DNA from 3 places in the Streptomyces sp. E-08 genome. Region 1 is predicted to be linked to each of the others. Evidence: riboswitches for the same ligand, from Rfam matches in the RefSeq annotation. Region 1 holds a riboswitch; each other region holds the start of a gene.
The links. Region 1 has a riboswitch for cyclic di-AMP ahead of ACN9MM_RS37475 (transglycosylase SLT domain-containing protein). Riboswitches for the same ligand answer to the same signal wherever they lie in the genome.
Positions count from the first base shown of each region.

Region 2: it holds a riboswitch for cyclic di-AMP, as region 1 does, so the genes downstream of both, ACN9MM_RS29085 (M23 family metallopeptidase) here and ACN9MM_RS37475 (transglycosylase SLT domain-containing protein) in region 1, are expected to answer to the same signal.
Region 3: it holds a riboswitch for cyclic di-AMP, as region 1 does, so the genes downstream of both, ACN9MM_RS15910 (transglycosylase family protein) here and ACN9MM_RS37475 (transglycosylase SLT domain-containing protein) in region 1, are expected to answer to the same signal.

Region 1 is NZ_CP183971.1:8,197,739-8,205,272, reverse strand. It holds gene ACN9MM_RS37495 (SIS domain-containing protein) at 1-660, opposite strand, end outside; gene ACN9MM_RS37490 (DeoR/GlpR family DNA-binding transcription regulator) at 836-1,639, shown strand; gene ACN9MM_RS37485 (phosphocholine-specific phospholipase C) at 1,833-3,857, shown strand; gene ACN9MM_RS37480 (DUF6197 family protein) at 3,921-4,523, opposite strand; cyclic di-AMP (ydaO/yuaA leader) riboswitch at 4,905-5,063, shown strand; gene ACN9MM_RS37475 (transglycosylase SLT domain-containing protein) at 5,066-5,956, shown strand; gene ACN9MM_RS37470 (phosphoribosyltransferase family protein) at 5,940-7,244, opposite strand; gene ACN9MM_RS37465 (hypothetical protein) at 7,400-7,534, opposite strand, start outside.
Region 2 is NZ_CP183971.1:6,300,865-6,308,398, forward strand. It holds gene ACN9MM_RS29070 (DNA gyrase/topoisomerase IV subunit A) at 1-99, opposite strand, end outside; gene ACN9MM_RS29075 (M16 family metallopeptidase) at 281-1,639, shown strand; gene ACN9MM_RS29080 (M16 family metallopeptidase) at 1,666-3,033, shown strand; cyclic di-AMP (ydaO/yuaA leader) riboswitch at 3,233-3,397, shown strand; gene ACN9MM_RS29085 (M23 family metallopeptidase) at 3,410-4,180, shown strand; gene ACN9MM_RS29090 (GntR family transcriptional regulator) at 4,411-5,094, shown strand; gene ACN9MM_RS29095 (HPr family phosphocarrier protein) at 5,242-5,523, opposite strand; gene ACN9MM_RS29100 (GNAT family N-acetyltransferase) at 5,709-7,534, shown strand, end outside.
Region 3 is NZ_CP183971.1:3,503,815-3,511,348, reverse strand. It holds gene ACN9MM_RS15925 (globin domain-containing protein) at 1-190, opposite strand, end outside; gene ACN9MM_RS15920 (cytochrome P450 family protein) at 276-1,559, shown strand; gene ACN9MM_RS15915 (transglycosylase family protein) at 1,654-2,691, shown strand; cyclic di-AMP (ydaO/yuaA leader) riboswitch at 2,950-3,123, shown strand; gene ACN9MM_RS15910 (transglycosylase family protein) at 3,127-3,849, shown strand; gene eno (phosphopyruvate hydratase) at 4,204-5,490, shown strand; gene ACN9MM_RS15900 (FtsB family cell division protein) at 5,605-6,075, shown strand; gene ACN9MM_RS15895 (DUF501 domain-containing protein) at 6,103-6,645, shown strand; gene ACN9MM_RS15890 (exopolyphosphatase) at 6,642-7,534, shown strand, end outside.

The DNA of each region.
Region 1 (7,534 bases):
CGCCTCGGTCCAGGCGCCGGCCGCCTCGCGCATCTTCAGGCCGGCCTCCAGGGCGAGTCCGTAGGTCCAGCCGGTCCCGAGGAAGGTGAACTGCTCCGCCCCGCGGACGCTCTCGTCGAGCGGGGACGTGAGGGCCTGCTCGGCGTCGCGCGCGGCGTCCTCGACGGTGGCGAGCCCCTCCGGGAGGGCGTCCTCGGACTCCAGGTGCGCGCGGAAGAGGGCGAGCACGGTCGTCGCGAAGCGGGTCTGGACGACGGACTCCTCGTCGGCGAAGTCGAGGACGGCGACCTCGTCGGCGAGGTCCATCACCGGGGTCGTGGGGTCGGCCGTGATCGCGCCGGTGGGCACCGTGCCGCGCAGCCGGGACAGCACGGCGAGGACCTCGCTGGTGGTGCCGGAGCGGGTGATGGCGACGACCCGGTCGTAGCGGCGGCCGTAGGGGAACTCGGAGGCGGCGAAGGCGTCCGTCTCGCCGTGGCCGCCCGACTCGCGCAGTTCCGCGTAGGCGAGGGCCATGAACCAGGAGGTGCCGCAGCCGATCACCGCGACCCGCTCGCCGCGCCGGGGCAGGGCCGCGACGTGCTGTGACAGGGTGCGGGCCGCCTGGAGCCAGGTCGCCGGCTGGGAAGCGATCTCCACGGCGGTGCGGGTGGTGGTCATGCCGATCTCCTTGCAAGAAGAATGCGCGATGATGATGGAAGATGCTTGAAGACGCTCCCATTCAAGCAGAAACATGCAGCCTCTTTCCAGATCCCGCACCTTCTGGCGGCTAGAATCGGACGCGCGCACGAGCGGGGTGGTCATGCGGGCGCGGCCCCGGTGGAGGGAGGGACCCATGTCCAAGCACGAGCGGTGGAACACGCTTCTGGAGCTGCTCGCGGCCTCGGGGAAGCTGGAGGTCGAGGAGGCGGCGGCCGCGCTCGACGTCTCCGCGGCCACGATCCGCCGGGACCTCGACGAGCTCGCCGAGCAGCAGCTCCTCGTACGGACCCGGGGCGGGGCGGTGGTGCACGGCGTCTCGTACGAGCTGCCGCTGCGGTACAAGTCGACGCGGCACGCGCCGGAGAAGCGGCGGATCGCGGAGGCGGTGGCGGACCTGGTGGCGCCGGGCGAGGTCGTCGGCCTGAACGGGGGCACGACGACGACGGAGGTCGCACGGGCCCTCGCGCTGCGCTTCGCGAGCGGCCGGGCCGAGGCCCCGGGAGCGACGTCGGCCGGGCCCGCGCTGACCGTGGTCACCAACGCGCTGAACATCGCGGGCGAGCTCGCGGTGCGTCCGCAGATCAAGATCGTCACCACGGGCGGTGTCGCCCGCCCCCAGACCTACGAGCTGGTGGGGCCGCTGACGGTCGGCGTGCTCAACGAGGTCGTGCTCGACGTGGTGGTGCTCGGGGTCGACGGGGTCGACGCCGAGCTCGGCGTGATGGCCCACCAGGAGGACGAGGCGAGCATCAGCCGTCTCTTCGCGGAGCGGGCGAGCAGGGTGGTCGTGGTGACCGACTCCTCGAAGATGGGCCGCCGGGCGTTCGCGCGGATCTGCGGCCTGGACCAGATCGACCTGCTGGTGACCGACACGGGCATCACCTCCGAGACGGTGGCTCGGCTCACGGAAGCGGGAGTGAAGGTCCTCACCGTCTGACGTACCGTCCGACGCGCCGCCCGAACTGCTACCTGACCCATTGGTCTGAAGTCGGACCAATCGGTGAGCCCCCACCTCAAGGACTTCGCGTGTTCACACAGTAATTACCGCACGGCTGTATACCTTTAGGCTCCCCTCCCCCATCATGTCTCCGACGTGCCGCTGGGGCACACCGTGACAGGAGAGGCGGGGCATGATTCCCATCAGCCGCAGGGGTTTCGTCGGGATCGGCGCGGGGCTCATGGCGGGGGCAGCGCTGCCGCCGGTCCAGGCGTCGGCCGCCGCGAGCACCGCGACCGGCACCCTCACGGACGTCAAGCACGTGGTGATCCTCATGCAGGAGAACCGCAGCTTCGACCACTACTTCGGCACCCTGCGCGGTGTCCGGGGCTTCGGCGACCGCGCCGCCGGCAACCTGCCCGGCGGCTGGGGCATGTTCAACCAGCCCAACTGGGGCGGACGCCAGTACCCCTGGAAGCTCAGCGACACCCCGGCCGCCGGCGGCGTCGACGGCGAGACCCTCGCCCAGTGCAACGGCGACCTGCCGCACAGCTGGACCTCGCAGCACGCCGCCTGGAACAAGGGGCGCCTCGACAACTGGGTCACGGGCGTGGGCAACACCCGGTCCCTCGGCCACCTCGACCGCGGCGACATCCCCTTCCACCACGCGCTCGCCGACCAGTACACCATCTGCGACGCGTACTTCTGCTCGACGCTGAGCGCCACGGGCCCCAACCGCACGTTCCTGTGGAGCGGGAAGATCGACGGCTCCAGCAAGGACGGCGGCGACGAGTCGGGCCTCACCTGGGAGACGTACGCCGAGGCGCTCCAGCGCGCCGGGGTGAGCTGGAAGGTCTACCAGAACGCCCAGGACAACTACGGCGACAACGGCCTCGCGTACTTCAAGAAGTTCACCGACGCGCGGCCCGGGGACCCGCTGTACGACCGGGGCATGGGCTCGGTCCCGAAGGTGACCGGCTCGACGCCGGACGACATCGCCGCGGCGATCCGCGCCGACGTCGTCGCGGGCACCCTGCCGCAGGTGTCGTGGGTCGTCGCGAACGAGGCCTTCTCGGAGCACCCGTACGCCCCGCCGGGGGACGGCGCCCACTTCGTCGACCTCGTCTACCGCGCGCTGGCCGCGAACCCCGAGGTGTTCGACTCCACGGTGCTCTTCCTCAACTACGACGAGAACGACGGCTTCTTCGACCACGTGCCGCCGCCGGTCGCCCCTCCGGGCACCGCGGGCGAGTACCTGGACGGCGTCCCGATCGGCCTGGGCTTCCGCGTCCCGATGCTTGTCATGTCCCCGTGGACGCGCGGTGGCTGGGTGAGCTCCGAGGTCTTCGACCACACGTCGGTGCTGCGCTTCATGGAGACCTGGACGGCGGCGCTCGGCACCCCGGCCACCTGTCCGAACATCAGCGCCTGGCGCCGGAAGGTCACGGGCGATCTGACCGGCGTCTTCGACTTCGCCCACCCGGTGTACGGAGTGCCCGCGGACCTCCCCTCCACGGCGAAGGTCATCGGGCAGGCCACCTGCGGCCCGCTGCCGAACCCGGCCCCGCAGAACAACGCACTGCCCGCGCAGGAGCCCGGCACCCGTCCGGCACGCGCCCTGCCGTACCAGGCGAACGGCAACCTCGACCGCTTCGAGTTCGGCGCCGCGGGCAAGATCCTGGCCTGGTTCTCGATGACCAACCAGGGCGCGGAGGCCAAGCGGTCGGCGCACTTCTCGATCCATCCGCACCAGTACCGGGACACCGCCGCCTGGCAGTACACCGTCGACCCCGGCGACACGGCCACGGACTTCTTCAACATCGGCCTGGGGTCGGGTTCGGGGAAGTACGACATCTCGATGATGGGCCCCAACCGCTTCCTGCGCCGGTTCATCGGGGACGCCTCCAAGGCGGGCAAGGCCGTCGAGGTGGCCGCACGGTTCGCACCCGAGTCGGGGACGGGCAAGACCGCGCTGTGGTTCAGGATGACCAACAGCTCGGCCGGCCCGGTCACCTTCACGATCCGCTCGAACGCCTACCGCTCGGACGGTCCGTGGACGTACACGGTGCCTGCGAACTCCAGCCGCGAGGACTTCTTCAACGCGGTGGCGTACAACGGCGGCTGGTACGACTTCACGGTCCTCGCCGACATCGACGGGACCTGGTCGCGCCGGTACACCGGCCACATCGAGACCGGCGCCCCGAGCGTCAGCGGCTGACCCCCTCCTCCCCCGCCTGCCGGGCGGCGGCCTCCGGTCGCCGCCCGGCAGGCGGGCACGGGGTCAGCGGCCCGCGTGCGCGGCGCGGCGGACCGTGGCGTCGAGGAGCGCCACCGCGTCGGCGGCCGTACGGCCGGGAGCCCGGTTCCACGGCCCGATCAGGCCGTGCCACCCGCGCGACCGGAGCTCGGTCATGATCCAGGCGGCCGCCTCGTTCATGGTGTCCGCGCCGCCGTAGCCGAGGCGGTGGGCGGCGAGGAGGGCGCCGCAGACGCAGCGCGCTCCGCGGACGTCACGCAGTCTGTAGGGGGCGTTCTGCCAACCCCACTCCGTCAGCACCAGGCGCGCGTACCCGAGGTGCACGGAGGGCCGCAGCCGGGCCTGGCCGATGCGGCGCCAGGAGTGCAGCCGGTCCGGGAGCACGGCCCCGAGCCGTCCCGGGAGCCGGCGCTCGCCGGGGAGCTCCGGCGGCAGGGCGGCCAGGGCGTCGGCCACGAGCCGGTCCACCGGCACGCTGAGCAGCTCCCGCCAGCCCTCCTCCGCCGGGGGCGGTTCCTCGGGGGCGGTCCAGTCCGTGACGATCCGCTGCCAGGTGGCGCTCTCGAAGAGGGCGGCCGCCTCGCGGTCGAGGCTGTCGGGGCTGAGGAGGGAGGCGGAAGGTGGCATGTTGCGGCTCCTGGGTCGGCTCCCTCCATCCTTCAAGAAGAATGTCTGTTTTGCGACTTTTGAACCCACCGGGAGAGTCGCCCGCCCGAACGCCCCGTCGCGGAGATTTCCGCCCTATTTACCCAGCACGGAATTAAAACCCATATTCGGACATTGTGCCCCGGGTGACGCGACTCACTCATCGAGCCCCGCCCCTTCCCGGCATCTCCGCCCACCCCGTACCGGGCAAGGAAGTTCAACGGTCCCGCGGCGGCATCGATCTTGAATTCCGCGAATTCGGTGATCCATTTCCCGATACCCGACATCCGCTCCCCTTGTTATCGATCGCATTACTGGCCTACGGTCACCTCCATTCGAGCGGAACGCCCAATCCTGCCGCCGCTCGGTAAAACTCCCTTTTCACCCGACGGCAGGAGCGGGGGACCCACGAATACGCCGGTCCGGAATCCGGAACGGCTCGGGGTGCAGCCGCGTGCGCGCGGCCGGACATCTCCCGTCCGAACCCGACAGCTCACCCCGCAGGCGCCGGAGAGGAAACCGTCATGCCTGCTCACGGTAAGCACCGCCGCCCCCGTCTCGGCCACGTCTCCCGCGGCCTCGCCCTGGTCGGCACCGGTGGCGTCGCCCTGACCCTGCCCCTCATCGCCCCGGCCGTCGCCGGTGCCGCGCCGCTGTCCGGCGCCCCGCAGATCGCCGTCCAGTCTCCCGCCGCTCCCGCCGCGACGATCGCCGTCAAGGCCCCCACGGCCCCGGCCGCCGCGCGTACGTACACCGTCGTGAGTGGTGACTCGCTTTCTCTGATCGCCCACAAGAAGGGAATTCAGGGCGGCTGGAAGAGCCTTTACCACGCCAACAAGAGCGTCGTGGGTGACAACCCGTCACTCATTCACCCCGGTCTTGAACTGACGATTCGTCGGGATTCCGTGAAGGCCGTCCCCGCCGAGGCCAAGGCGAAGAAGTCCGCCACGAACGAGCGGGCGAGCCGCTCCGAGCGCCGCGCTGCCGCCCCTGCCGTCGCCACCGGGACGGGCTCCTCGGCCGCCGCGGCCGCTCCGGCCGTCGCCGCCCCCTCCGCCGCCGTCAAGGCAGCCCCGATCGCGGCCACCAACTACGCCGACAACCTCGACGGCTGGATCCGTGAGTCGCTGGCCATCATGGGCCAGCGAAACATCCCCGGTTCCTACGACGGGATCTACCGCAACGTCATGCGCGAGTCCTCCGGCAACCCCCAGGCCATCAACCTCTGGGACTCCAACGCGGTCGCCGGCACCCCCTCGAAGGGCCTCCTCCAGGTCATCGAGCCGACCTTCCTGGCCTACCACGTGCCCGGCACGTCCATGGACCTGTTCGACCCGGTCGCCAACATCACCGCCGCCTGCAACTACGCGGCCGACCGCTACGGCTCCATCGACAACGTCAACTCGGCGTACTGATCCCCTGCCGCCGGAAGTGCCCGGCGAACCAGGAGGTGGCGAGGTCCGCCACCTCCTCCAGGGCGCCCGGCTCCTCGAAGAGGTGCCCGGCGCCCCCCACCACGGCGAGCCGGTTCTCACAGCGCAGCAGCTCCAGGGCCCGCCGGTTGAGGTCCAGGACCAGCGCGTCGGCACCGCCCACCACCAGGAGCGTCGGGGCGCGCACCCGGGCCAGGTGCTCGGCCGCCAGGTCCGGCCGGCCGCCGCGCGAGACGACGGCGCTCACCGGGGACGCGGGATCGCCCGCCGCCCACAGCGCGGCGGCGGCGCCCGTGCTCGCGCCGAAGTACCCGATCGGGAGCCCGGTGCTCTCGGGCCGCGCGGCCAGCCACTCCGTGGCCCCGGCGAGCCGCCCGGCGAGGAGCGGCGTGTCGAACACGTGCGCCCGGTCGGTCGCCTCCGCCTCGGTCAGCAGGTCGAAGAGCAGCGTCCCGAGACCCGCCCGGTTGAGCGCGGTGGCGACCGCCCGGTTCCGGGGGCTGTGCCGGCTGCTGCCGCTGCCGTGGGCGAACAGGACGATGCCGCCCGCGTCCTCGGGCACCGCGAGCCGCCCGCCGAGGGCGACGCCCCCGACCGGGATCCTGACGTCCGTGTCCTGGACGACCGGGACACGCGCGGTCCTGTTCCGCTCCAGGCCGGCGATGACCTCGGCGTCCGGGGTCTGCGAGAAGTCCCGGTAGAACTGCCCGATCGCGAAGAAGAGCTCCGGCGCGTGCACGCTGACGGTCTCGTCGGCCTCTCCGCCGAGGCGGGTCGTCCAGCCACGCGGTGCCACGGGGACGGCGAGGACGATCCGGGCGGCGCCCCGGGCCCGGACCACCCGGCAGGCCGCCAGCGCCGTGGCCCCCGTGGCCAGCCCGTCGTCGACCACGACGACCGTCCGCCCGTCGAGCGGCACGGACGCCCGGCTGCCCCGATATCGCAGGGCGCGCTGGTCGAGCTCCGCGTGCTCCCGCTCCTCCACCGCCGCGAGAGCGCGCTCACCCACACCGGTCTCACGGATCACCCGCTCGTTGAGGACCCGGACGCCGCCCTCCCCGAGCGCCCCCATCGCGAGTTCCGGCTGGTGAGGCACCCCGAGCTTCCGTACGAGGCAGATGTCGAGCGGCGCGTCGAGGGCCTCGGCGACCTCCACCGCCACCGGCACGCCACCCCGCGGGAGCCCGAGGACCACGACGTCCTGGCCCTTGAGGTGGTCGAGCCGGGCGGCGAGCTGCCGCCCCGCGTCCGTGCGATCCCTGAAGAACATGGTTCCGCCGCCCTTCCGCCTCCGCGGCTGGGGCCCGGGGAGGGACGGCGTGCCCCGTCCCCTGCCCGTCTCTCCAGGGTAGACGGGTCCGCCACCGAGGACGGAGGACCGGTGACCGGCCTGCGACCGGACCGACGGACCGAGGGACCGAGGGGTCAGCGGGACTGCAGGGCGTCGAGGGCCACGGCCTGGGCTATCGCCAGGCGCCGGTCGAGCTCGGGGTCGGCTATGTCGAGCACGTACCGGTCCCGGATCCCGAACCGCTTGTCGACCGACATGACGGAGCGCCC
Region 2 (7,534 bases), 1.9 Mb from region 1:
GAGGAAGGAGCCCTGCATCTCGTCGACCACGTCGATGTCGAGGATCCTCTCCTCGTACGCGTCGTCCGGCGGCGGTGTCTTCGTGCTGCGGCGGGCCATCGCGGCTGCGGCTCCTTCACCAACAAGGTTGATCTGACGCGGACCATTGTGGACCGTGTCACCGACAACGCCGACCGCGACCCGGAAGAGGGACATCGCGAAGGCTCGGGAACTTCGCCAGGTGTCGGCGCGCTTGCATACAGTGGCAGGACTTTTTCACATCGCGATCGAAGGGACGTACATGCCCATGGGTCACACGGCCACGGCCGAGGCCGGCTCCGGCGGCCTGACAGCGACCGAGCACCGGTTGGCGAACGGCCTGCGCGTGGTGCTCTCGGAGGACCACCTGACCCCGGTCGCCGCGGTCTGCCTCTGGTACGACGTCGGCTCGCGTCACGAGGTCAAGGGCCGCACGGGCCTCGCCCACCTCTTCGAGCACCTGATGTTCCAGGGCTCGAAGCAGGTGCACGGCAACGGCCACTTCGAGCTGGTGCAGGGCGCCGGCGGCTCGCTCAACGGCACGACGAGCTTCGAGCGCACCAACTACTTCGAGACCATGCCCACGCACCAGCTGGAGCTCGCGCTCTGGCTGGAGGCCGACCGCATGGGATCGCTGCTCGCCGCCCTGGACGACGAGTCCATGGAGAACCAGCGGGACGTCGTCAAGAACGAGCGCCGCCAGCGCTACGACAACGTGCCGTACGGCACGGCCTTCGAGAAGCTGACCGCCCTCGCCTACCCGGAGGGCCACCCGTACCACCACACGCCGATCGGCTCCATGGCCGACCTGGACGCGGCGACCCTGGAGGACGCGCGGAACTTCTTCCGCACGTACTACGCCCCGAACAACGCCGTGCTGTCCGTCGTCGGAGACATCGACCCGGCGCAGACGCTCGCCTGGGTCGAGAAGTACTTCGGCTCGATCCCCGCCCACGACGGCAAGCCCGAGCCGCGCTCCGGCGAGCTGCCCGAGGTCATCGGCGAGCAGCTCCGTGAGGTCGTCGAGGAGGAGGTCCCGGCGCGCGCGCTGATGGCCGCCTACCGTCTGCCGCACGACGGCACGCGCGCGTGCGACGCCGCCGACCTGGCCCTGACGGTCCTGGGCGGCGGGGAGTCCTCCCGCCTGCACAACCGCCTGGTCCGCCGTGACCGCACGGCCGTCGCCGCCGGCTTCGGCCTGCTGCGGCTCGCCGGGGCGCCCTCGCTGGGCTGGCTGGACGTCAAGACCTCCGGGGGCGTCGAGGTCCCGCAGATCGAGGCGGCCGTCGACGAGGAGCTCGCCCGGTTCGCCGCCGAGGGCCCCACGCCCGAGGAGATGGAGCGCGCGCAGGCCCAGTTGGAGCGCGAGTGGCTGGACCGGCTCGGCACCGTCGCGGGCCGCGCGGACGAACTGTGCCGGTTCGCCGTGCTGTTCGGCGACCCGCAGCTCGCCCTGACCGCCGTCGACCGCGTCCTGGAGATCACCGCCGAGGAGGTGCGCGAGGTCGCCGCGGCCAAGCTGCGCCCCGACAACCGCGCGGTGCTCGTCTACGAGCCCCTGGCGACCGAGCAGAGCGACAGCGCCGACGGCGAAGACGACGAAGAGGGAGCGGACCAGTGACCGACGCCGCCGTGTCCTTGACGAGCATGGACTTCCACCCGCAGCCCCAGCCGGGCACCGCGAAGCCGTGGGCCTTCCCGGCCCCGGACCGCGGGAAGCTGGACAACGGTCTGACCCTGCTCACCAGCCACCGCCCCGGCCAGCAGGTCGTCGCCGTGGAGATCTTCCTGCCCGCCCCGCTGGACGCCGAGCCGGCCGGTCTCGACGGTGTGGCCACCATCATGGCCCGCGCGCTCTCCGAGGGCACCGACCAGCACAGTGCCGAGGAGTTCGCGGCCGAGCTGGAGCGCTGCGGCGCCACGCTCGACGCGCACGCCGACCACCCGGGCGTACGGGTCTCCCTGGAGGTCCCGGCCTCCCGGCTGCCCAAGGCGCTCGGGCTGCTCTCCGAGGCCCTGATCGCCCCGGCGTTCCTGGAGACCGAGGTCGAGCGCCTGGTGCGCAACCGTCTCGACGAGATCCCGCACGAGACGGCCAACCCGGCCCGCCGCGCCGCCAAGCAGCTCTCCAAGGAGCTGTTCCCGGCCGAGTCCCGGATGTCCCGGCCGCGCCAGGGCACCGAGGAGACCGTCGCCGCGATCGACGCCGCCGCCGTCCGCGCCTTCTTCGACGCGCACGTCCGGCCCGGCACGGCCACCGCCGTGGTCGTCGGCGACCTGACGGGCGTCGACCTGGACAAGGTCCTCGCCGAGACGCTGGGCGCCTGGACCGGTGAGCCGGCCGAGCCGCTCCCGATGCCGCCGATCACCGCCGACGACACCGGTCGGGTCGTCATCGTGGACCGTCCCGGCGCGGTGCAGACGCAGCTGCTCATCGGCCGGATCGGCGCCGACCGGCACGACCGTGTCTGGCCGGCCCGGATCCTCGGCACGTACTGCCTCGGTGGCACCCTGACCTCGCGTCTGGACCGGGTCCTGCGCGAGGAGAAGGGCTACACGTACGGCGTGCGGGCCTTCGGTCAGGTGCTCCGCTCGGACGCCGGGGGGAACGGCGCCGCGATGCTCGCCATCAGCGGATCCTTCGACACCCCGAACACGGGTCCGGCACTTGAGGACCTCTTCGCGGTGCTGCGCACGCTGGCCGCCGAGGGTCTGACCGACGCCGAGCGCGAGACGGCCGTGCAGAACCTGGTGGGCGTGGCGCCCCTCAAGTACGAGACGGCCGCCTCCGTCGCCGGGACGCTCGCCGACCAGGTGGAGCAGCACCTGCCGGACGACTTCCAGGCGCAGTTGTACGCGCGCCTGGCCGAGACCGGCACGGTCGAGGCGACGGCCGCCGTGGTCAGCGCGTTCCCGGTGGACCGGCTCGTCACCGTGCTCGTCGGTGACGCGGCACAGATCGCGGAGCCGGTGCGGGCGCTCGGCATCGGTGAAGTGACCGTCGTGACCGGCTGATTCCGGCCACCGCGCGACAACGGGAGGACCCCGACGGGCCAGTTCGTCGGGGTCCTCCGCTTTGTCCGTATTGAGGGCAAGGTGATTATTTGCCCTGTGGCATGTCTTACAAAAGACGTGTCTGGTTGGTGATTGAAAGACGATCCGCATAGCGTCGGGGCGGCTGTTCGTCAGTTGCACGTGCCGCAGCCGCGGCATCGGACAGTCATCGCCGAGTCCCCGTCAGGCGCGAGCCTGGGGAGCCGGGGACCCACACGTAGTCCCTGGGGTGAATCGGGCGCCTTCGTCTCGACGGAGGGGCTCGTAGGAGACCTTCCTGCTCCGAACCCGTCAGCTAACCCGGTAGGCGAGAAGGAAGGAAAGGATCAGCCCCTACATGGCGTTCACCCGTGCCACCGGGAAGCATCGTGGTCCGAGCCGGATGGCGCGCCGCAGCGTGGGCATCGCCGGCGCCGCGACGCTCGCCACCACCGGCGTCATTGGATCCCTCGCCTCCCCGGCGCTCGCCGCGGACACGGACAACCGCTCCCCCGAGGACACCGGTCTCACCCAGGTGATCACCGAGGACTCCCTTGTGGACCGGATCAACGCCCAGGCCGCCGCCCAGGAGCAGGAGGCCGTCGAGGCCATCGCCAAGGCGAAGGCCAAGGCCGAGGCCAAGCGCAAGGCCGAGGCCCGCGCCAAGGAGATCCGGCTGGAGCGTGAGCGCGCCGCCCGCGAGGCCGAGCGCCGCCGCCTGGCCTCCTTCCAGCTCCCCGTCGCCGGCTCGTACGTCTCCACCGGCTACAAGACCGGCGGCTCGCTCTGGTCCTCCGGCAGCCACTCCGGCGTCGACTTCCACGCCGCCTACGGCACCCAGGTCGTCTCCGTCGGCTCCGGCACCGTCGTCGAGGCCGGCTGGGGCGGCGCGTACGGCAACAACATCGTCGTCCGGATGAACGACGGCACGTACACCCAGTACGGGCACCTCTCCTCCATCGGGGTCTACGTCGGCCAGAGCGTCGAGCCCGGCCAGCAGATAGGCGTCTCGGGCTCCTCCGGCAACTCCACGGGCCCGCACCTCCACTTCGAGGCGCGCACGAGCCCCGACTACGGCTCGGACATCAACCCGGTCGCGTACCTCCGCGCCCGCGGCGTCAACGTCTGACCCGGACCGGGCCGTCGGCCCGGATCCCCGCCGCGCACCGCGTCGCAAAAGCCCCGGCTCGTACTGAGCCGGGGCTTTTCGCTGATCAAAAGACAGCCAAGGGCGGTCAAAGACGGCCATGAATTCCGCTGGGGCATCGGAAATTCCGGCAGGCTGCAATAGAGTCGCAGACCGGGCGCAGAACAGGCGCTGATCGAATGGACTCACGCGGACCAAGGCGGAGGTCGGACATGCGCATTCCCGCGCACTCGGTATGCACGGCGATCCGGGACGACATCGTCTCCGGCGCGTTCGAGCGGGGTGCTCGGCTGACCGAGGAGCAGCTCGCCCGCCGGTACGGCGTCTCCCGCGTCCCGGTCCGCGAGGCGCTGCGCACCCTGGAGTCCGAGGGCTTCGTCGTCACCCGGCGCCACGCGGGCGCCCATGTCGCCGAGCCGACCGAGCAGGAGGCGGCCGATCTGCTCGACATGCGGGCGCTGCTCGAACCGCTGGGCGCCGCGCGGGCCGCGCAGCGGCGCACCGAAGCCCACCTCAAGGTGCTGCGCGGCCTGGTCAGGCTGGGGCAGGAGCGGGCCAGGCGCGGCCAGGGCGAGGATCTGCGCTCGCTCGGCGGCTGGTTCCACGAGACGCTCGCGCAGGCGTCCGGGAGCCCGGCCCTGACGGCGCTGCTCACCCAGCTGCGGCACAAGATCGCCTGGACGTACGTGGTGGATCAGCCGGCCCTGCCGGTCGAGGCCTGGGCCGAGCACGGCGCGATCGTGGACGCCGTGGCGCGCGGCGACGCCGAGCGGGCGAGGGCGCTGACCGCGCTGCACGCGGAGCGCTCGTTGTCGCTGCACCGGCTCAAAAGGCCGGAGCGCGGCCGTGTGAGGGTTTCGCAACATGCCGTCAACACATCGAGTGCCCGGAATTAACGCGCGCGCCGTATACAAAGAACAGGAATTCGACCCGGTATTCGTCCCGGGTATTTCGTGCTGCCCGGAATCGAGGCGGAGCAATGAGAATGGCCGTGGCCGCCGGAATTCCGGCGACCACGGCCATTCGTCGTACGGGGGACCGGATCAGACGGTCTCGGGGAGCTCGTCCAGACCCTCGGCGACCAGCTTCGCCAGGCGGTCGAGCGCGGCCTCGGCGCCGTCGGCCTCCGACGCGAGCACGATCTCCTCGCCGCCCTGCGCGCCCAGGCCGAGCACCGCGAGCATGGAGGCGGCGTTCACGGGGGTGCCGTCGGACTTGGCGATCGTCACCGGCACGCCGGAGGCCGTGGCGGCACGGACGAAGATGGACGCGGGGCGGGCGTGCAGGCCCTCGGCCCAGCCGACGTTGACGCGGCGCTCAGCCATGGTGTTGCCCTTCAAGTCTCAAGCGGGTTGTCTAGACCAGTCTCTCACGGGTCGCGCGGTGCTCGCGCCGCCCTTCGGCCCGGATCGGACCGCCCTTCGGCCCGTCCTGCCTGGCAACACCTTGCATCGAGCACCCCCGCCGCGCGACCGGTGCTGCAGTCGTGTCGCGGCCGTAGGCTGACCCCATGCAGAGCGCGTCGGAGCAGTCGGAAGCGGCGGAACCACCGGCCTCACCGGAGCACGACTACCCCGACCACTGGGAGGCGGACGTCGTCCTCCGCGACGGCGGCACCGCCCGCATCCGGCCCATCACCGCCGACGACGCCGACCGCCTCGTCAGCTTCTACGAGCAGGTCTCGGACGAGTCGAAGTACTACCGCTTCTTCGCGCCCTACCCGCGCCTGTCCGCCAAGGACGTCCACCGCTTCACCCACCACGACTTCGTGGACCGGGTCGGGCTCGCGGCCACCGTCGGCGGCGAGTTCATCGCCACCGTGCGCTACGACCGCATCAACGACCGAGGGCTGCCCGCCTCCGCCCCCGCCGACGAGGCCGAGGTCGCCTTCCTCGTCCAGGACGCGCACCAGGGGAGGGGCGTCGCCTCCGCCCTCCTCGAACACATCGCGGCGGTCGCCCGCGAGCGGGACATCCGGCGCTTCGCCGCCGAGGTGCTCCCCGCCAACAACAAGATGATCAAGGTCTTCACCGACGCGGGCTACACCCAGAAGCGCAGCTTCGAGGACGGCTCCGTCCGGCTCCACCTCGACCTCGAACCGACCGACCGCTCCCTCGCCGTCCAGCGCGCCCGCGAACAGCGCGCCGAGGCGCGCTCCGTGCAGCGGCTCCTCACCCCCGGCTCCGTCGCCGTCGTCGGCGCCGGACGCGCACCGGGCGGTGTCGGCCGGACCGTCCTCCGCAACCTCCTCGGGGCCGGCTTCACGGGACGGGTGTACGCGGTGAACGCCGCGCTCACCGGAGAGACACAGCTCGACGGCGTGCCCGCCCACCCCTCCGTCGGCGCCATCGGCGAACCCGTGGACCTGGCCGTCGTCGCCGTCCCCGCCGAACGGGTGCCCGAGGCCGTCGCCGACTGCGGCGAGCACGGGGTGCGCGGCCTCGTCGTGCTCTCCGCCGGATACGCCGAGAGCGGGGCCGCCGGCCGAGAGCGCCAGCGCGCGCTCGTACGCCAGGCCCGCTCGTACGGCATGCGCATCATCGGCCCCAACGCCTTCGGGATCATCAACACCGCCGACGACGTCCGGCTCAACGCCTCCCTCGCCCCGCAGATGCCCGCCGCCGGGCGCATCGGGCTCTTCACCCAGTCCGGCGCCATCGGGATCGCCCTCCTCGCCGGCCTGCACCGGCGGGGCGCCGGACTCTCCTCCTTCATCTCGGCCGGCAACCGCGCCGACGTCTCCGGCAACGACTTCCTCCAGCACTGGTACGACGACCCCGGCACCGACGTCGTCCTCCTCTACCTGGAGTCCATCGGCAACCCCCGGAAGTTCACCCGGCTCGCCCGCCGCACCGCCGCCGTCAAGCCCGTCGTGGTCGTCAAGGGCGCCCGGCACAGCGGCAGCGCACCGCCCGGCCACCGGGTGCCGGTCACCCGCATCCCGCACGCCACCGTCTCCGCGCTGCTCCGCCAGGCCGGCGTGATCCGCGTCGACACCGTCACCGAACTGGTCGACGCCGGACTGCTCCTCGCCGCCCAGCCGCTGCCCGCCGGGCCCCGGGTCGCGATCCTCGGCAACTCCGAGTCGCTCGGCCTCCTCACGTACGACGCCTGCCTGACCGAGGGGCTGCGGCCGCTGCGGCCGCTCGACCTGACGACGGCGGCGGTCCCGGCGGACTTCCGGGACGCGCTCGCGGCGGCGCTCGCCGACGAGACGTCCGACGCGGTGGTCGTCACCGCGATCCCCTGGGTCGGCGAGGACGGGGCCACCGAGTTCGGCGACGGCGAGGTGCTGGCCGCCGCCCTCCGCGAGGCCGTCGCCTCGGCCCCCGCGCC
Region 3 (7,534 bases), 4.7 Mb from region 1:
GGTCCTCCAGGTGGGTCACCACATGGGTGAGCGCGGCGAAGAGCCGGTCCCGCTGCGGGAGCATGTCCTCGGGGAAGAGCGCGCGCACACCCGGGTTGTTCCAGAAGAGGTGCGAGTAGAAGAACGTGACGGCGTGCTCGGCGCGTCTCTCGACGACCGCGAACGTGCTTCTGAGCAGCTGGGGATCCACCGACAAGAATCTAGGGCACGAGCCGCGCCGTTTGATCACGCTTCTCCGTGAATGCTCCTCCGGGGCCGCCCTGTACGGTCGTGGCGTGAGCACCGCCCCCACCCCTCAGCCCGTCCCCACGCTCTTCACCTGGGAGTTCGCGAGCGATCCGTACCCCGCCTACGCCTGGCTGCGGGAGCACGCGCCCGTGCACCGGACGACGCTGCCCAGCGGGGTCGAGGCCTGGCTCGTGACCCGGTACGCGGACGCCCGGCAGGCCCTGGCCGACCAGAGGCTCTCCAAGAACCCCGCGCACCACGACGAGTCCCCGCACGCGAGGGGCAAGACGGGCATCCCGGGCGAGCGCAAGGCCGAACTGATGACGCATCTGCTCAACATCGACCCGCCGGACCACACCCGGCTGCGGCGGCTCGTGTCGAAGGCGTTCACCCCGCGCAGGGTCGCCGAGTTCGCGCCGCGCGTGCAGGAGCTGACGGACCGGCTCATCGACTCCTTCGTGGAGAGGGGGAGCGCCGACCTCATCCACGAGTTCGCCTTCCCGCTGCCGATCTACGCGATCTGCGACCTCCTCGGGGTGCCGCCGGAGGACCAGGACGACTTCCGGGACTGGGCCGGGATGATGATCCGGCACGGCGGCGGGCCGCGCGGCGGGGTCGCGCGGTCGGTGAAGAAGATGCGCGGCTATCTCGCCGAACTGATCCACCGCAAGCGCGAGGAGCCGGGAGACGACCTGATCTCGGGGCTCATCAAGGCCTCCGACCACGGCGAGCACCTCACCGAGAACGAGGCCGCCGCCATGGCCTTCATCCTGCTCTTCGCCGGCTTCGAGACGACCGTGAATCTGGTGGGGAACGGACTTTACGCACTTCTTCGGCACCCCGAGCAGCGCGCGCTGCTCCAGGCCTCCCTCGCGGCAGGGGAGACCGGGCTCCTGGAGACCGGCGTCGAGGAGCTGCTGCGGTTCGACGGGCCCGTGGAGATGGCGACCTGGCGGTACGCGACGCGGGCGCTGACCATCGGCGGGCAGGAGATCCCGGCGGGCGACCCGGTGCTCGTGGTGCTCGCCGCCGCCGACCGGGACCCGGAGCGGTTCGACGGGCCGGACGTCCTCGACCTCGCGCGGCGCGACAACCAGCACCTCGGGTACGGGCACGGCATCCACTACTGCCTGGGCGCCCCGCTCGCCCGCCTGGAGGGACAGGCGGCGCTCGCGACCCTGCTGACTCGTCTGCCGGATCTGCGACTTGCCGCCGATCCGGCCGAACTGCGGTGGCGCGGAGGGCTCATCATGCGGGGCTTGCGCACGCTTCCGGTGGAGTTCTCCCCTTCCGTACCCCTCTTGACCACTGACGGTTCATCAGAAATGTGATCTTCACGTGATCGCGGGGCGATCGACTTGTGACGGACGTTCGAATGCCGCTACGTTTCCCGGCAGTCTCAGCCGTCACGCGAAAGGCCCTCCTATGCGTTCCGGGAACGGACGACACCGTCGCCCCCGTCAGGCTCCCGCCATCGTCGTCGCCGCCGGCGTGACCGGATCCGCCATGGCGCTGCCGTTGCTCGCCACGGGATCCGCCTCCGCGGCCGACGCCGCCACGTGGGACCGGGTCGCCGAGTGCGAGTCCGGCGGCCAGTGGAGCGCCAACTTCGGCAACGGGATGTACGGCGGCCTCCAGTTCACCCAGGCCAGCTGGGAGCGGAACGGCGGCCTGGCGTACGCGCCCAGCCCCGACCTCGCCAGCCGCGCCCAGCAGATCGCGGTGGCCGAGAAGGCGCTTGCCAAGGGCAGCGACGAGTGGGCCACCTGCGCGCCGATCGCCGGCCTGAAGAACGACGGGAAGGCCACCGGGGTGAACCCCGGCCCGACCGCCGTCCCGACGACCCCCAGCGGGCCCCTCCCCGAGTCCAACCGCACCGCGGGCACCCCGGCCGCCCCCGCGGGCGCCACGGGGACGGCGGACCGGTCCGCCACGTCCGCCCCCGTGACGCCGGCCTCCCCGGCCACTCCGGCGACCTCCGCCTCCCCGGCCACGCCCGCCACCCCGGCGGCGCCGGTCACACCCGACGCATCCGTTACGCCCGGTACGCCGGATTCGTCCGGGTCGCCGGAGGGTGACGCGCCGTCGGCCACGCCCGGCACGGGCAAGCACCGGGGCGAGGCCGCCCCGGAGGAGTCCGGCAAGCCGGACAGTTCGGCCGAATCGGGTCGGCACGCGTCGGGCGTGGACGCGTCCGCGGGGAAGTCCGCGGGGAAGGTCGACGACACGCCGGTGACTGACGACACGAAGAATTCGGACGCAACGGACAGTCAGGACACTTCGGGCGAGTACACCGTGCGGCCGGGTGACAGCCTGTCCGGCATTGTGCAGGAGAACGAACTCCCCGGAGGCTGGACCGCCCTCTACGACGCCAACCGGCAGACGGTGGGTATCGATCCGGACCTCATCCTGCCTGGTCAGAGCCTTGACCTGACGGTGGGTTCGACGGCGACGGAAGGCTAGTTCGCGGGCTTATGTCCGGTTCTGGGCAAGTGAGACATGGGTCTCTTCGCCCCAACTGGCGTGTCACGTCCGCAAACTTTGCTCCCGTCACCTCTCACCTGCACAAACGCCGCCCACCGGAGGGCAAGCGGGGCCGATTTTTCCGCAATGGGCCTCTTTGAACTTCCGGTGGGTCTGTGTCTACGGTCGTCACCGCTCGCCACCGCGGGCCCCGTCGACCGAAACGCCGAATCCTGCCGTCGGCCGATGGGAACAGTCGTCGCGCAAGCGCCGAAGGCAGGAGTGGGGGACCCAAGGTAAGTGCCGGTCCCGGCCGTTGAGACAGACGGCCGACGATCGGCTTGGGGTGAAGCCGCGTGCAAGGACACGCGGCCGGGCAACTTTCCGGCCCGAACCCGACAGCTCACCTCACAGGCGTCGGTGAGGAGAATTCCCATGCTGTTTTCCGCCAAGGGCAAACACCGTCGTCCCTCCAAGGCCACCCAGGTCGCCACGCTCGTCGGCGTCACCGGTGTCGCCGTCGCCGCCCCGCTGCTGACCGCGGGCACCGCCTCCGCCGCCACGGCCGCCGAGTGGGACACCGTCGCCCAGTGCGAGTCCGGTGGCAACTGGGCCATCAACACCGGCAACGGCTTCTACGGCGGCCTGCAGTTCACCAACTCCACCTGGGCCGCGTTCGGTGGCACCGCCTACGCCGCGCGCGCCGACCTGGCGTCGAAGACCCAGCAGATCGCCATCGCCGAGAAGGTCCTCGCGGGCCAGGGCAAGGGTGCCTGGCCGAGCTGCGGCGTCGGCCTCTCGGGCGCTTCCTACGACGGCGGTGCCGCCGAGAGCGCCCCGCAGCAGACCCAGCAGCAGGCCGCTCCGAAGCAGCAGGCCGCCCCGAAGCAGCAGGAGCGTCGCGCCGAGCAGCCGACCACCCGCAGCGAGCAGCGCCAGGCCCCGAAGGCCGCCGCCAAGAAGACCGTCACCACGCCCACCGGCAAGACGGTCAAGAAGGGTGACGGCGAGTACAAGGTCGTGGCCGGCGACACCCTCTCCAAGATCGCCCAGGCGCACGGCGTCAAGGGCGGCTGGGCCAAGCTCTTCGAGCTGAACAAGGGCGTCGTCGAGAACGCCGACCTCATCTACCCGGGTCAGCAGCTCCACCTGAAGTGAGCCCGGCGGCCCGCGTGAGTCCGGCGGCTCACGCGGCCCCGACGACCCTCCCGCGGTGACCACCCCGGTCCGGCGTGCCCTTCCCCCGTGCGCGCCGGACCGGGGTTTCCCCTTATACGGGGAAAGCTGACGGTTCCGAGTCATTACGGGGGGCCTGAGGGTTCCGAGGGTTACCGCACAGTAGGTCCGGGGCCCTTCGTCCCGAGATGCGTGCCCTTGGGTCCTTTTTCGTCCCAGGGGGCGGGCGCACGGCGGGCGGGAGCCCCCGAGCCGGTTAGGCTCTTGTCGCAAGGCCAAGCGACCCTGCACCGACCTTGCGTCACATCCAGCGTCACATCCCAGAAGGAGATGCTCGTGCCGTCCATCGACGTCGTCGTAGCCCGGGAAATCCTGGACTCCCGAGGCAACCCCACGGTCGAGGTCGAGGTCGGCCTCGACGACGGCAGCACCGGCCGTGCTGCTGTTCCGTCCGGCGCCTCCACCGGTGCGTTCGAGGCCATCGAGCTTCGCGACGGTGACCCCAACCGCTACCAGGGCAAGGGTGTCGAGAAGGCCGTCCTCGCCGTCATCGAGCAGATCGGCCCGGAGCTCGTCGGCTACGACGCCACCGAGCAGCGCCTGATCGACCAGGCCATGTTCGACCTGGACGCCACGGAGAACAAGGGCTCGCTCGGCGCCAACGCCATCCTCGGCGTCTCGCTCGCCGTCGCGCACGCCGCCTCCGAGGCCAGCGACCTCCCGCTCTTCCGCTACCTGGGCGGCCCGAACGCGCACCTGCTGCCCGTTCCGATGATGAACATCCTCAACGGTGGGTCGCACGCCGACTCCAACGTCGACATCCAGGAGTTCATGATCGCCCCGATCGGCGCGGAGTCCTTCTCCGAGGCCCTCCGCTGGGGCACCGAGGTCTACCACACCCTCAAGTCCGTCCTGAAGACCAAGGGCCTCTCCACCGGCCTCGGCGACGAGGGCGGCTTCGCCCCGAACCTGGACTCCAACCGTGAGGCGCTCGACCTCATCCTGGAGGCCATCAAGCAGGCCGGCTACGTCCCGGGCAAGGACATCGCGCTGGCGCTCGACGTCGCCGCGTCCGAGTTCTACAAGGACGGAAAGTACGAGTTCGAGGGCAAGTCCCGCTCGGCCGCCGAGATGACCGAGTACTACGAGGAGCTCGTCTCCGCGTACCCGCTCGTCTCCATCGAGGACCCGCTGTTCGAGGACGACTGGGCCGGCTGGAAGGTCATCACCGACAAGCTCGGCGCCAAGGTCCAGCTCGTCGGCGACGACCTGTTCGTCACCAACCCGGAGCGCCTGGCCCGCGGCATCGAGGAGGGCACCGCCAACGCCCTGCTCGTCAAGGTCAACCAGATCGGTTCGCTGACCGAGACCCTCGACGCCGTCGAGCTCGCCCAGCGCAACGGCTTCAAGTGCATGATGTCGCACCGCTCCGGCGAGACCGAGGACGTCACCATCGCCGACCTCGCCGTCGCCACCAACTGCGGCCAGATCAAGACCGGCGCCCCGGCCCGCTCCGAGCGCGTCGCCAAGTACAACCAGCTCCTGCGCATCGAGGAGATCCTCGACGACGCCGCGGTCTACGCCGGCCGCAGCGCGTTCCCGCGGTTTCGCACTGCGAACTGATGAAGAGGGGCAAGGGCTGATCAAGGGCTGACACCTGCTCTGATCCGTACGTCCCCGCACTCGGTCCCGTACCGTGTGCGGGGACGTACGCGTGAACAGGGGAGGCGACACGACATGGCCGCGAAGGACCGGGACCGGTTCTCGACCGCGACCCGGATCAGGCTGCTCGGAGAGCAGACCGCCGCCCGTGTCTACCGCTCCCAGACCCGCCGCCAGGCCCGCCGCTCCCGGCTCACCGGCCGCGCGGCCTTCCTCGCCCTCGTGGTCTGCTCCCTCGTCGTCGCCCTCGCCTATCCCATGCGGAGCTACGTCTCCCAGCAGGGCGAGATCGCCGAGCAGGAGCGCCGGGCCGCCGAGGCCGCCCGGCGGGTCGAGGAACTGAAGGACGAGAAGGCGCGCCTCCAGGACCCGTCCTACGTCCGCCGCCTCGCCCGCGAGCACCTGCACTACGTGCTGCCCGGCGAGACCGGCTTCACCGTGAACGACCCCGACGCGGAGCAACGGCCCCGCGCCGACCAGGGCACGGCCGACCGCCCCTGGTACGACAACCTCTGGGACGGCGTCGACCACGCCGACCGACCCTGACCCCTCCGCGACACGAACAAGGCAGACATGGAAACGCCCCCTCCGCAGACCGAACGCACCGAGCCGACCGAGACGGACATCGCGGCCTTCGAGCTCCAGCTCGGCCGCCCGCCCCGCGGCCTGCGCGCCATCGCGCACCGCTGCCCGTGCGGCAACCCGGACGTCGTCGAGACCGCGCCCCGGCTCCCCGACGGCACGCCGTTCCCGACCACGTACTACCTGACCTGCCCGCGGGCGGCCTCGGCCATCGGCACGCTGGAGGCCAACGGGGTCATGAAGGAGATGCAGGCCCGGCTCGCCACCGACCCGGAGCTCGCCGCCGCCTACCGGGCCGCGCACGAGGACTACCTCGCCCGCCGTGACGCCATCGAGGTCCTGGAGGGCTTCCCCAGCGCCGGCGGCATGCCGGACCGGGTCAAGTGCCTGCACGTCCTCGTCGGTCACTCGCTCGTGGCGGGCCCGGGCGTGAACCCCTTCGGCGACGAGGCGCTCGCGATGCTGCCGGAGTGGTGGGCGAAGGGCCCGTGCGTGACGCCGTGCGCGGAGAAGAAGGAGGGCGAGGAGAAGTGACCCGGGTCGCCGGAATCGACTGCGGTACGAACTCCATCCGCCTCCTCGTCGCGGACGTCCACCCGGAGACGGGCGACCTCGTCGAGCTGGACCGGCGGATGACGATCGTCCGGCTCGGGCAGGGCGTCGACAGGACCGGACGGCTCGCCCCCGAGGCCCTGGAGCGGACCTTCGCGGCCTGCCGCGAGTACGCCCGGGTCATCGAGGAGCTGGGCGCCGAGCGGGTCCGCTTCGTCGCCACCTCCGCCTCCCGCGACGCCGAGAACCGCCAGGACTTCGTGGACGGGGTCGTGGAGATCCTGGGCGTCGAGCCCGAGGTCATCACCGGAGACCAGGAGGCCGCGTTCTCCTTCACCGGCGCCACCGGCGAGCTGCACGGGGACGACCGCCGCCTGGTCGTGGACATCGGCGGCGGCTCCACCGAGTTCGTCGTCGGCAACAAGCACGTCGAGGCGGCCCGCTCCGTCGACATCGGCTGCGTCCGGCTCACCGAGCGACACGTCCGCCACGACCCGCCGACCGCCGAGGAGGTCGCCGCGATCCGCGCCGACGTCCGCGGTGCGCTCGACCTGGCCGCCGGGACCGTGCCGATCGACACGGCCGAGACCCTCGTCGGGCTCGCCGGCTCGGTGACCACGGTCGCCGCCATCGCGCTCGGGCTCCCCGCGTACGACTCCGAGAAGGTCCACCACTCCCGGATCTCCGCCGCGCAGGTCGCCGAGGTGACCGAGCGGCTCCTCGCCTCCACCCACGACGAGCGGGCCGCGATCCCCGTCATCCACCCCGGCCGGGTCGACGTGATCATCGCCGGGGCGCTGGTCCTGCGGGAGATCGTGGAGCGCGTCGGAGCCCGTGAGGTCGTCGTCAGCGAGCACGACATCCTCGATGG